2 linked regions of the Saccharophagus degradans 2-40 genome follow. The protein of the gene in region 1 interacts with the protein of each later gene in a pairwise test. Links are inferred from orthologs where the notes say so. Each region holds a gene or a part of one and is shown on either strand. Other genes may lie near its edges.

What was found. Proteins that work in one complex are often made in the same cells at the same time.
Region 2: the proteins of dnaE (region 1) and dnaQ interact in binary tests that used the Escherichia coli proteins (3 or more experiments, as listed by UniProt). The link is inferred for Saccharophagus degradans 2-40 from one-to-one orthologs.

Annotation. Positions count from the first base shown.
Region 1 is NC_007912.1:1,425,169-1,431,921, forward strand. Bases 2,715-6,753 are described here. They hold dnaE (DNA polymerase III subunit alpha), read left to right. Parts: upstream 2,715-3,031; coding sequence 3,032-6,553; downstream 6,554-6,753. Other genes in these bases: SDE_RS05810 (tryptophan halogenase family protein), read left to right, coding at 2,715-2,918; SDE_RS05820 (acetyl-CoA carboxylase carboxyltransferase subunit alpha), read left to right, coding at 6,720-6,753. In the rest of the region: SDE_RS05805 (DUF6445 family protein), read left to right, coding at 1-1,301; more of SDE_RS05810, read left to right, coding at 1,365-2,714. UniProt on the Escherichia coli protein: DNA polymerase III is a complex, multichain enzyme responsible for most of the replicative synthesis in bacteria. This DNA polymerase also exhibits 3' to 5' exonuclease activity. The alpha chain is the DNA polymerase catalytic subunit.
Region 2 is NC_007912.1:2,544,484-2,548,682, reverse strand. Bases 1,357-4,199 are described here. They hold dnaQ (DNA polymerase III subunit epsilon), read left to right. Parts: upstream 1,357-2,341; coding sequence 2,342-3,058; downstream 3,059-4,199. Other genes in these bases: nhaB (sodium/proton antiporter NhaB), read right to left, coding at 3,134-4,199; SDE_RS10615 (class I SAM-dependent methyltransferase), read left to right, coding at 1,367-2,251. In the rest of the region: SDE_RS10625 (lytic transglycosylase), read right to left, coding at 1-218; gloB (hydroxyacylglutathione hydrolase), read right to left, coding at 405-1,217. UniProt on the Escherichia coli protein: DNA polymerase III is a complex, multichain enzyme responsible for most of the replicative synthesis in bacteria. The epsilon subunit contain the editing function and is a proofreading 3'-5' exonuclease.

The DNA of each region.
Region 1 (6,753 bases):
TCCGCACCGGAACGCGTAGGTTGCATTGGAATAAAAATTGTGTGGCGTTAGGATTGGCATCTGGATTTATAGAGCCATTGGAGTCGACAAGTATTCACTTGATCCAAAGGAGCATAGTTAAGCTTATGCTTTTGTTTCCTAAGGATGAGATTAAGCAAGCTGATAGGGATGAATTTAACCGACAAACGCGGGAAGAGCTGGAGCACATACGTGACTTTATAGTCTTGCACTATCGTGTTACAGACCGTACGGATACACCCTTTTGGCGCCATTGTAAGCAAATGGCAATACCTGATACCTTGCAACATCGGTTATCTTTGTTCGATGAAACTGGTCGGTTGTATAAGTACGATAAAGATTTATTTGGTGAGGCTTCGTGGGTGCAAGTAATGCTCGGCCAGGGGGTTTCCCCAAAATCCTATCACCCAATTGTTGATCTTATGGGAAGAGATGAGTTAAACCGATTTATGTCTTCTAACCTGACTAGTGTTCAACAAAGTGTTGACGCTTTTCCTCTGTACTCGGACTTCTTAAAAAAGTATTGCCCATACAAAGATGAAGGTTTAGATTTAAGAAAAAAAAACACTATAGAAAGTGTTAAGTTTTCATTTAATAAAGAAAGCTTGCCTGTAATAACTCCGATGGGCTTAAATTCTACACCTATTGTTTTATTAGATAGCGTGACTAATGACGGTGGTGCAGCATTAAGACAAATTGCTAAAACCTTAGATTTCGAGTTCGATACTAATACGATGTATCCTGGTGTGCGGGCGCAGTTGCCACGAGAATATGTATTAGGCGTTTTGGATAAAATGGATGGGGCTATAAGGCAAACTTATAAAATACCACCAACTCTAAAAACTAATGTAGTACAGGCTAGCTTCTCATTATTGACGCAAGAAGAAAAATCTCTCACGCCGTTTCAAAAAGTTCCTCATTTTGACAGCACTAACCCATATTTTTTCGCTATTTTACACTACCTTTCCACGGGTGATCATGGCGGTACTGGTTTTTTTCGGCATGAGCCCACAAACTTGGAAAGTATTGATGTCGAGACTAAAGCACTTTATATGAATGCCATAAATCAGTCTGCTAAATCTACTGGCTTTGGTTCGGAGGGGTATATAAAAGCTGCAAACGATGAGTTCGATTTATATCATCAGGTGGATTATCGCACAGATAGACTGGTTAGTTACCCAGGTAGTCTTCTACATTCAACAGTCGTTAAACCGGAATTGGATATTGGTTGGGATGTCGATACAGGAAGGTTAACGGCCAATATATTTATTGTGTATGAGTAGGTTTCTGCGCTTATTCTCGACCTAATAATTGTTGGTTCTTATTTGTGAGCACTAGGTGAAATGATGATCAAAAAAATAGTGGTGTTAGGTGGAGGCTCTGCTGGCTGGCTTACTGCCGCGATATTGGCCGCAGAATTTCAAGGGAATGAAGATTCAATGGTATCGATCTCTGTCATTGAGTCACCGGATGTGAAAACAATAGGAGTTGGTGAGGGTACTTGGCCCACAATGAAAGCCACTCTCCAAAGAATTGGTATATCTGAAACAGAGTTTATTAATAGCTGTAGCGCGTCTTTTAAGCAAGGTTCGAAGTTTGTTGGTTGGAAGACTGGTGTACCTGAAGACTCGTATCATCATCCTTTCACTTTGCCTGTAGGAATGGGGAAAGTGAATTTATATGCCGTTTGGCAAGACGAGACGGTTGCTCGACGGTCCTTTTCGTCAACTTTCTCTGCGCAACCCGTTGTAGCTGATCGTGGGCTAGGGCCAAAGCTTCACACTATGCCTGAATACGCTGGAGTATTTAATTACGGTTATCACTTGGATGCAGGAAAATTTTCCGAGCTACTTAAAAATCACTGCGTAAAAAAATTGAATGTTCGACATGTTTCTGATCATGTTGTTGAAGTGAATTGTGCTGAAGATGGATATATAGAATCGCTAGGTACTAGAGCATCAGGGGATGTTCAAGGTGATTTCTTTATTGATTGTAGTGGTACTTCAGGTTTACTTATTGGTAACTATTACGAAATAAAGTTAATCGATAAGAAAAAAAATTCGTTTAACGACTCGGCTATTACAGCTCATGTCCCATATTTTGATGAGTGTAATGATATTGGCTCGACGACAGTCGCTACGGCTCAATCTGCAGGGTGGGTCTGGGATATCGCACTATCTTCGAGGCGAGGGTGCGGATATGTTTATTCAAGTTCGCATATCACCGACGATGAAGCTGAGAACGAGTTTCGGGCTTATTTAGCAAGTTCCATTGGTGATAAAAATGCATCTCAGTTGGCTACAGGAAGAATTAATTTTTGTGCGGGATACAGAGAAAAGTTTTTTCATAAAAACTGTGTGGCAATAGGGATGTCAGCTGGGTTTATCGAACCATTAGAGGCATCGGCATTAGCGCTTGTCGAATTATCCGCAAATATGATCAGAGATGAGATGCCGTTCTGTAAAAAAAGCCTGCAAGAAGTAGAAAAGCGGTTTAACCGTGTGTTTGCTTACCGGTGGGAACGAATTATCGATTTTCTTAAATTGCACTATGTGTTTTCGGAGCGCAAAGGTTCTGACTATTGGGCAGATGCTGCAAGCGCAGATTCAATTCCTGATAGTTTAAAGTATCTGTTATCTGTTTGGCAGTTTCGTCCTCCTAACGTTTATGACTTTATGCAAGGAGAAGAGTTGTTTCCTGTGGCCAGTTATCAATATATTTTGTATGGGATGGGGTTTGAGATGGCCCCAAACGCCGTCGCTAGAGAGTCTGATAACGTCGCGTTAGGAAGACGGTTACTTAAAGAGCAGGAGGGGGCTTTAGATAAGTATTTAACCAATTTACCAACAAATCGCCAGCTGCTCGATAATATCTTAAAGTTCGGTATGCAAAAGCTTTGAAGTTAGTAAGGGATTGGCACGGAGAGCTGTTTAAGGCTGCTATCTCTAGAGCAAAGTTATGCGTTAGAATAGCCGCCGCACCTCAATTCTTTTAGTTACGCGCTTGGTTCTCTATGTCCTCTCAATTCGTCCACCTCCGTGTCCGCACAGAATTCTCCCTTGTCGATAGTATTATCCGGGTAAAGCCGCTTGTGGCGCGGGCTGCGCAGGCGCAGATGCCTGCAATTGCGGTGACGGATTTCCACAATTTCTTTGGCTTGGTTAAGTTCTACAAAGCGGCTCAAGGGGCGGGGGTTAAGCCTATTTGCGGTTGTGATTTTCGCATGGAGCCGTTGGACGAAGAGAGCAACCCAGCTATTTTTACGCTACTTGCGATGAACCCCGAGGGTTATCGCAATATTACCGAGCTTATTTCACTCAGTTACCAAAAGGGCCAGAAACACGGTGAGCCCTATATTAAGTTTGAGTGGTTGGAGAAGTTTTCGGCGGGTGTTATTGCGTTGTCTGGTGGGCGTGTTGGCGAGGTTGGTCAGGCGCTTGTGGGTAATCGGCAGGTGGATGCAGAGGCAGCGCTGCAGCGTTGGATAGATGTATACCCCAATCGCTTTTATATTGAATTACAGCGCACGGGGCGCGAAAACGAAGAGCGTTATTTGCACAAAGCTATGGCGTTGGCCGAAAAGTATCAATTGCCGGTAGTAGCAACTAACGATGTGCGATTTTTAGATCAAGATTTATTCGATGTGCACGAAGCGCGCGTATGTATTGGTGAAGGGCGCGCATTGGATGACCCTCGTCGAGAGCGCAAATACACTGATCAACAATACTTAAAAACTGCAGAAGAAATGCAGGAGTTGTTTAGTGATATTCCCGAAGCCATTGAAAACACCGTAGAAATTGCCAAGCGCTGCTCAATTGAAATTCAATTGGGCACGTACTTCCTGCCTGAATACCCCATTCCTGAAGGGATGACCGAGAACTCCTTTTTCGAAAAGATATCTTACGAAGGTTTGGAGCGGCGTTTAAAAACTATTCTAAAAGAAGACGATCCGGATTACGCGACGAAAAAACAGCCGTATTTAAACCGCTTGAAATTTGAGCTAGATATTATTATTCAGATGGGGTTCCCCGGGTACTTCCTCATCGTGATGGACTTTATCCAATGGGCCAAGGATCACAATATTCCTGTAGGGCCCGGTCGTGGTTCGGGTGCGGGTTCACTTGTGGCCTATGTGTTGGATATTACCGACTTAGACCCGCTGCAATATGATTTGCTATTCGAGCGATTCCTCAACCCAGAGCGGGTATCCATGCCGGATTTCGACGTGGATTTCTGTATGGAGAAACGCGACCAAGTAATCAGCTATGTGGCGGATAACTACGGGCGCGATGCGGTATCGCAAATTATTACCTTCGGTACCATGGCGGCGAAGGCTGTGGTGCGCGACGTTGCTCGTGTTCAAGGTAAATCCTACGGCTTGGCGGACAAGCTTTCTAAGATGATTCCGCCAGACCCAGGTATGACCCTTACCAAAGCCTTCGAGCAAGAGGAGCCGTTGCGAGAATTTTTGGCAATGGACGGTGATGGCCAAGAAATTTGGGATATGGCCCTTAAGCTAGAAGGTATAACCCGCAACGTAGGTAAGCACGCCGGTGGTGTTGTTATTGCGCCTACGCGTCTTGTGGATTTTGCGCCGCTGTATTGTGATGAGAGTGGATCGGGCCTTGTTACCCAGTTTGATAAAAACGACGTGGAGGAGGCGGGCCTCGTTAAGTTTGACTTTCTGGGTTTGCGTACACTTACTATCATCGATTGGGCAGTAAAAATGATCGATGCCCAGCGCACCAAGCTGGGTGACCCACCGTTAGATATTTCCGCAATTCCGCTGGATGACGCTAAAACATTTGCCCTGCTGAAGCGCGCAGAAACCACCGCGGTGTTCCAGCTGGAATCGCGCGGCATGAAAGACCTTATTACGCGTTTAAAACCCGATACACTCGAAGAAATGATCGCATTGGTTGCGCTTTTCCGGCCTGGGCCGCTGCAGTCGGGCATGGTTGATGACTTTATTAACCGTAAACATGGGCGGGCGCAGGTAGCCTACCCAGATGCGAAATATCAGCATGAATGCCTACAGCCTATTCTAGAGCCCACCTATGGGGTAATTGTTTACCAAGAACAGGTAATGCAAATTGCGCAGGAGCTGGCAGGTTATTCGCTCGGTGGCGCAGATTTGCTTCGCCGTGCAATGGGTAAGAAAAAACCCGAAGAAATGGCGAAGCAGCGCTCTACATTCCAAGACGGCGCAGCGTCTAAAGGTATCGACCCAGAACTTGCCATCAAAATTTTCGACTTGGTGGAAAAGTTCGCAGGTTACGGTTTTAACAAATCTCACTCCGCAGCTTATGCGTTAGTTTCTTACCAAACCGCTTGGTTGAAGGCGCATTTTCCTGCGCACTTTATGGCTGCCACCATGTCTTCGGATATGGATAAAACTGATAAGGTTGTAACCTTTATCGAAGAATGCCGCAATATGAAACTCAACCTATTGCCGCCGGATGTAAACCGCGGCGAGTTTCAATTTACGGTGGATGACGACAATAACGTCATATACGGTTTGGGTGCCATTAAAGGCTTAGGAGAAGGGCCCGTTGAGGCCATTATTGCGGCCCGTAAAGATGGTGGCGACTTTAAAGATTTGTTCGATTTTTGTGCGCGAGTGGATAGCAAGAAAATCAACAAACGCGCCCTAGAAGCGCTAGTGCGCAGTGGTGCGTTGGATAACCTCGGGCCTGGCATAGACGTTGATTACGACCGCGCCGTAATGGCGGCGGCAGTACCCGAAGCAGTGAAAGCCGCTGAGCAGAGTGCAGCCAATGCCAACGCGGGTATGAGCGACCTATTTGGTGAGGTTGTACCTGTAGCCAGTGAGCGTGGTGATGCTTATTCCGAGTTTACTCATGTGCGCCGCTGGAGTTTAAAAGAGCGTTTAAATGGTGAGCGCGATACCTTGGGCTTGTACCTCACGGGTCACCCCATTGATGAATACGACGAAGAGCTTAAGCACCTTGTTTCTAATCGCATAGTGAATTTAAAGCCAGATAGAGCCAAGCAAAAGGTTGCAGGTTTGGTAGTGGCGTTTCGGGTAATGAAAACCAAGCGCGGCGATAAAATGGCCTTTGTTACTTTGGATGATCGCACCGGACGCCTAGAAACAGCGGTATTTGCCGATACCTATAACGAATATAAAGACAAGTTAATTAAAGACGCGCTGCTAGTGATTGAGGGCCAAGTAAGTAACGATGATTACAGTGGCGGCCTTAAAATGCGCGCCGATTCCGTAATTGATATGAGCGAAGCGCGCGAGCAGAATGTAGCCGGTATTAAAGTGCATTGGCACATAGAAAAACTACCTAAAAATTACTCTAACCAGTTTAGAGATACGCTGCAACAATATAGCGATGGCGGTTGCCCTGTAACTATTATTTACCATAAGTCTGCAAGCTCGGTCGAGCTTAAGTTGGGGGACGATTGGCGGGTTCGCCCGAGCGAAGAACTATTAGTGAATCTGCGTGGTCAGTACGGTAACGATGCCGTGGAATTGCTGTATAAAACCAGTAGTCCTTCCTACTAAAACGGTGTTATTTAACATTAATTTAGCTGGGCAATAGGCGCAAAAAAACATACTTACCTTTTAGCCTTGGTGTGGTGGTGGTAAACTTGCGCACTATTTTTCGAAAGTTGGTCAAAATACACTCATTCTCCGCCTAATTACGGAGTGTGGAACAAGGTTTAAAAACATGAATCTTAATTATCTCGATTTCGAACAGCCTA
Region 2 (4,199 bases), 1.1 Mb from region 1 along the record:
ATTGGCTCGTCGGCTTCGGGGACGTCTAATGGTTCAGCATCGAGCGAGTGCTCAGCAATATCAGCTTCTAGCTGCTCTTCTGGAGTTGATACGATAACAAGCTCAGATTCGGCTTCGTTTTTAGTATAAGCGCATCCTTGAAAGCCAATTAATACACCTAATAGTGCGACTAGCGGAGTGGTTCGCGCAAAAGTGCGAGAAAATAACGTAATTTGCATAATTTTATTGTTTACTCTTAGAACTTACGTGCCACACGCTGTTACGTATGCCATCGGGTTGGCTACTAGTCTTGGCCTTTTACGGCTTAATCGACCTTTCTCTTAGGTGGAAAGTGGCGTCAGTTTAAAGGGAAAGGCTAAAAAAGCAACCGAGAGGTTTGTGGCTTTCCGGTGGGGAAACTCGCTTTAAAATGAATCTTTCCAAAGTCTCAAATGCTTAAAAACATCTGCGGCCGTTAAGCCCTTGAGCCGCAAGTGGTTTTCGACAGCCTGCTGTATAGATAATTCCTTGTAACGCAAAAAAGGGTTTAAGGCTTTTTCTCGCTCAATGGTGGTTGGAATGCTCGGTAGATCGTTTTTACGCAAGCTGCGTACGCGTTGCTCATAGTCGATTAGCGCCTGTGATTGTGGCTCAACAGTACGTGCGAATTTAATGTTTGTGAGGGTATATTCGTGCGTGCAATAAACCTCTGTTTGGCTAGGTAGCGCGCTGATGGCATCTAGGCTGGTACGCAACTGCTCATGGGTGCCTTGAAGAATACGCCCACAACCGCATGAAAAGAGAGTGTCACCACAAAAGAGTTTAGGTGTGGTAAGGGGTAGTAAGTAGGATAGGTGCTCAGGCATATGGCCTGGTGTAGCAATAACTTGCAGGGAGGGCACATCGACGCCCTTACATAGCTCAATCCGGTCGCCATCTTCAACTGGATGGGTAACATCCTGTATAACGCTTGGGCCATAAACTACTGGTTCTTCGTCACGCCAAAGTTGAAGATTGGCACAAAGCTCTGCAATACCCGTTACGTGATCCCAGTGGCTATGGGTGATAATTATCGACGCAATAGTCAGCTCGTGCTGCGTAATGTACTCGATAACTTCACTTGCACTGCCTGGGTCCACCACAACTACACTGTTTTGCGAGGTGTGGCGCATTACCCACACATAGTTACCTTGGTATATGGGAATAGGGTGTACGCTTACAGGGCTACCTAATTGCATGTTCATCCGCAGGTAAGAAATTGATTGAATAATGGTATGATGACCTAAAATTGCTCTGCCACCAACTCGCGCTAGCTGTATATGTAGGTGCAGCGGTGCGTCTCAAACTAGAGCGGGGCAGAAATCTATATGGCGCGTGGGAGGCCAATATGAGCTTTTCGATAAAAAACTGCATAGGCAGTTTTGCGGACACTTTGCGCAACCGCTGGCAAATTCAACCTCTGCAAAATACCATGCTCGATTTGCATGAGTGGTTCAAGGGGCCTTATGGTGTGGCCTTGCTCGATGCGCAAAAACAGACCATTGAGCACGAGTTGGGCGGCTATTTTGGGTACCACTTAATGCAGCTTAGCGTGCTACCCGAGCACAAGTTTTACGATTCCAGCAGAATAAACCACCGTTTTTCATTAAGCCCTTTAGCCAATGAACATGCCGAGAATGCACAAGCCTGCGCAGATATGGAAAGCCTGCCACTGCCCGATGAGTGTATTGATGTGTGTATATTGCACCACACCCTAGATTTTGCAGCTAACCCCCAGCAGGTGCTAAAAGAGGCCGCACGTGTAACCGTGCCTAGGGGTTACATCATTTTAATGGGGTTTAACCCTACTAGCGTGTCTGGCTGTATTAAGCCATTTGCGCATTTTGCGGGTAAAACGCCTATTTGGAAGCGCCAAAGCTTAAGGGTTAGAAGGTTAAAAGATTGGTTGGCGTTTTTAGACTTTTCAACGCTAGATGTTAAATACGGTGCATACAGCGTACCCATAAACAACGAAAAATACTTACGTAATACACGGCTAATAGAGCGCAGTTTTGCTAAAACGAATCTGCCACTAGGGGGCACATATTGTATCTTTGCACGCAAAGATAAGGTTGGACTCACACCCATAAAACCAGCGTGGGATAAAACAACTAAGGGATTAATGGATGTGGTGCCCTTGCCTAAACGAGCTATTAATCCTGGCATGCGTCGGCACAGCGCAGATGTGCTCCCTATGCGGCGCCGTACCATCGCACCAAAATACTTTCCTTAAGGTTTTGCAGTTAACATAGTGCTTTACGAGCAAGCTTTATGTTATTGATATTTAAAAACATTTTTATATTTTCTTTGAAAGGCATTGTGAATGAGACAGATAGTTCTCGATACCGAGACAACGGGCCTAGAGCCAAGCCAAGGCCACCGAATTATTGAGATAGGGTGTGTTGAGCTAATAAATCGAAAGCTTACGGGCCGTCATTATCACCAGTACATTAAACCTGAACGGGAAATTGATGAAGGCGCAATTGAAGTTCACGGCATTACCAACGAATTTCTAGCAGACAAACCGGTTTTTAAAGATATAGCCGATGAGTTTATGGCGTTTGTTGATGGTGCAGAACTAGTCATTCACAACGCACCGTTCGATGTGGGCTTTCTAAATCACGAATTTAACCTTCTAGGGCGTGGCAGCACAGTTATAAACGACCGCTGTTCTATTCTCGATACGCTCGCACTAGCAAGAAACAAGCACCCTGGGCAAAAGAACAACCTGGATGCCCTGTGTAAGCGTTACGGCGCAGATAACTCCGCACGAGACCTTCACGGCGCTTTGCTCGATGCTGAAATTCTAGCCGATGTTTACCTGTTAATGACCGGTGGGCAAACCAACCTTGCCCTAGGTGGTGCGGGTTCGTCTAGTGGCATGGACGACGGTGGTGAAGAGCTTGTACGTGTAAGTGCCGATCGCAAACCGCTCCCCATTATAAGAGCGTCTGCAGAAGAGCTGGCTTTACACGAGAAAAAGTTGGCTGAAATAGACAAGGCTTCAGGCGGCGAATGCCTCTGGCTCAAGCAGTCATAAGAATTAGAGTTTAGCCTGTAACGTAAAACGCCGAGCATTCCTCGGCGTTTTACTATGAGCGTACAAGTAAGACTCTTAGTAGAAGAGTATTACAGACCCAAGGCCAACCGCACCAAGAACGATTGTGTAGGGCAGCGCCATTATTACCATTTTGCCGTACGAAAGGCGAATAAGCGGGGCAAGAGCAGAAGTGAGCAGGAATAAAAATGCTGCTTGGCCGTTTGGTGTCGCCACGCTAGGTAGGTTGGTGCCGGCATTAATTGCTACAGCAAGTACATCAAAATGCTCACGAGAAATAGTACCCGCATCGAATGCCGCTTTTACTTCGTTAATGTACACGGTAGCAACAAACACATTATCACTAATCATAGATAACACGCCGTTAGCCACAAAGAACATAGGAGCCTGGGCACCTTGTTCCATGGCTAAAACGTAATCAATAACCGGTGTAAACAAATGCTGGTCGTGGATAACAGCCACAACTGCGAAAAACACCACTAGCAGCGCGGTAAAGGGCAGCGCTTCTTCAAAAGCGTGACCAATGCGGTGTTCATCGGTAATGCCGTTAAAGGCGGTTAGCAGAACAATAATAAGCAAACCAATAAGGCCAACTTCCGCTAGGTGCAAGGCTAATGCAAATACAAGCACTACTGCGACAACCGCTTGTACAAGTAATTGCGCCTTATCGCCAAACCCGCGCTTTGCCGTTTCCTTTTTATCAAAATCGACCAATATTTGGCGCACGCTATCGGGTAATTTGGCTCCGTAGCCGCAGATACCTGTCTTTTCTAGTATTGCGCAGGTGAGCAAACCACCAATTAAAGCAGGCACAGAAATAGGTGCCATAACCAAGTAGAACTCAATGAAGTTCCAGCCAGCAATTTCTGCAATAAGCAAGTTTTGAGGCTCGCCAACTAAGGTAGCAACGCCACCTAGGGCGGTACCTACTGCACCGTGCATAATAAGGCTGCGCAAAAAGCTGCGGAAAGTATCTAAATCTTCGCGGTGCAAATCGTGCACATTATCATCTGCGGAGTGGTCGTGGTCGTTACCGTGCCCACTACCTGAGGCAAAGCGATGGTAAACCGCGTAAAAACCTACAGCCACAGCGATGAGTACGGCAGTTACTGTTAGCGCATCT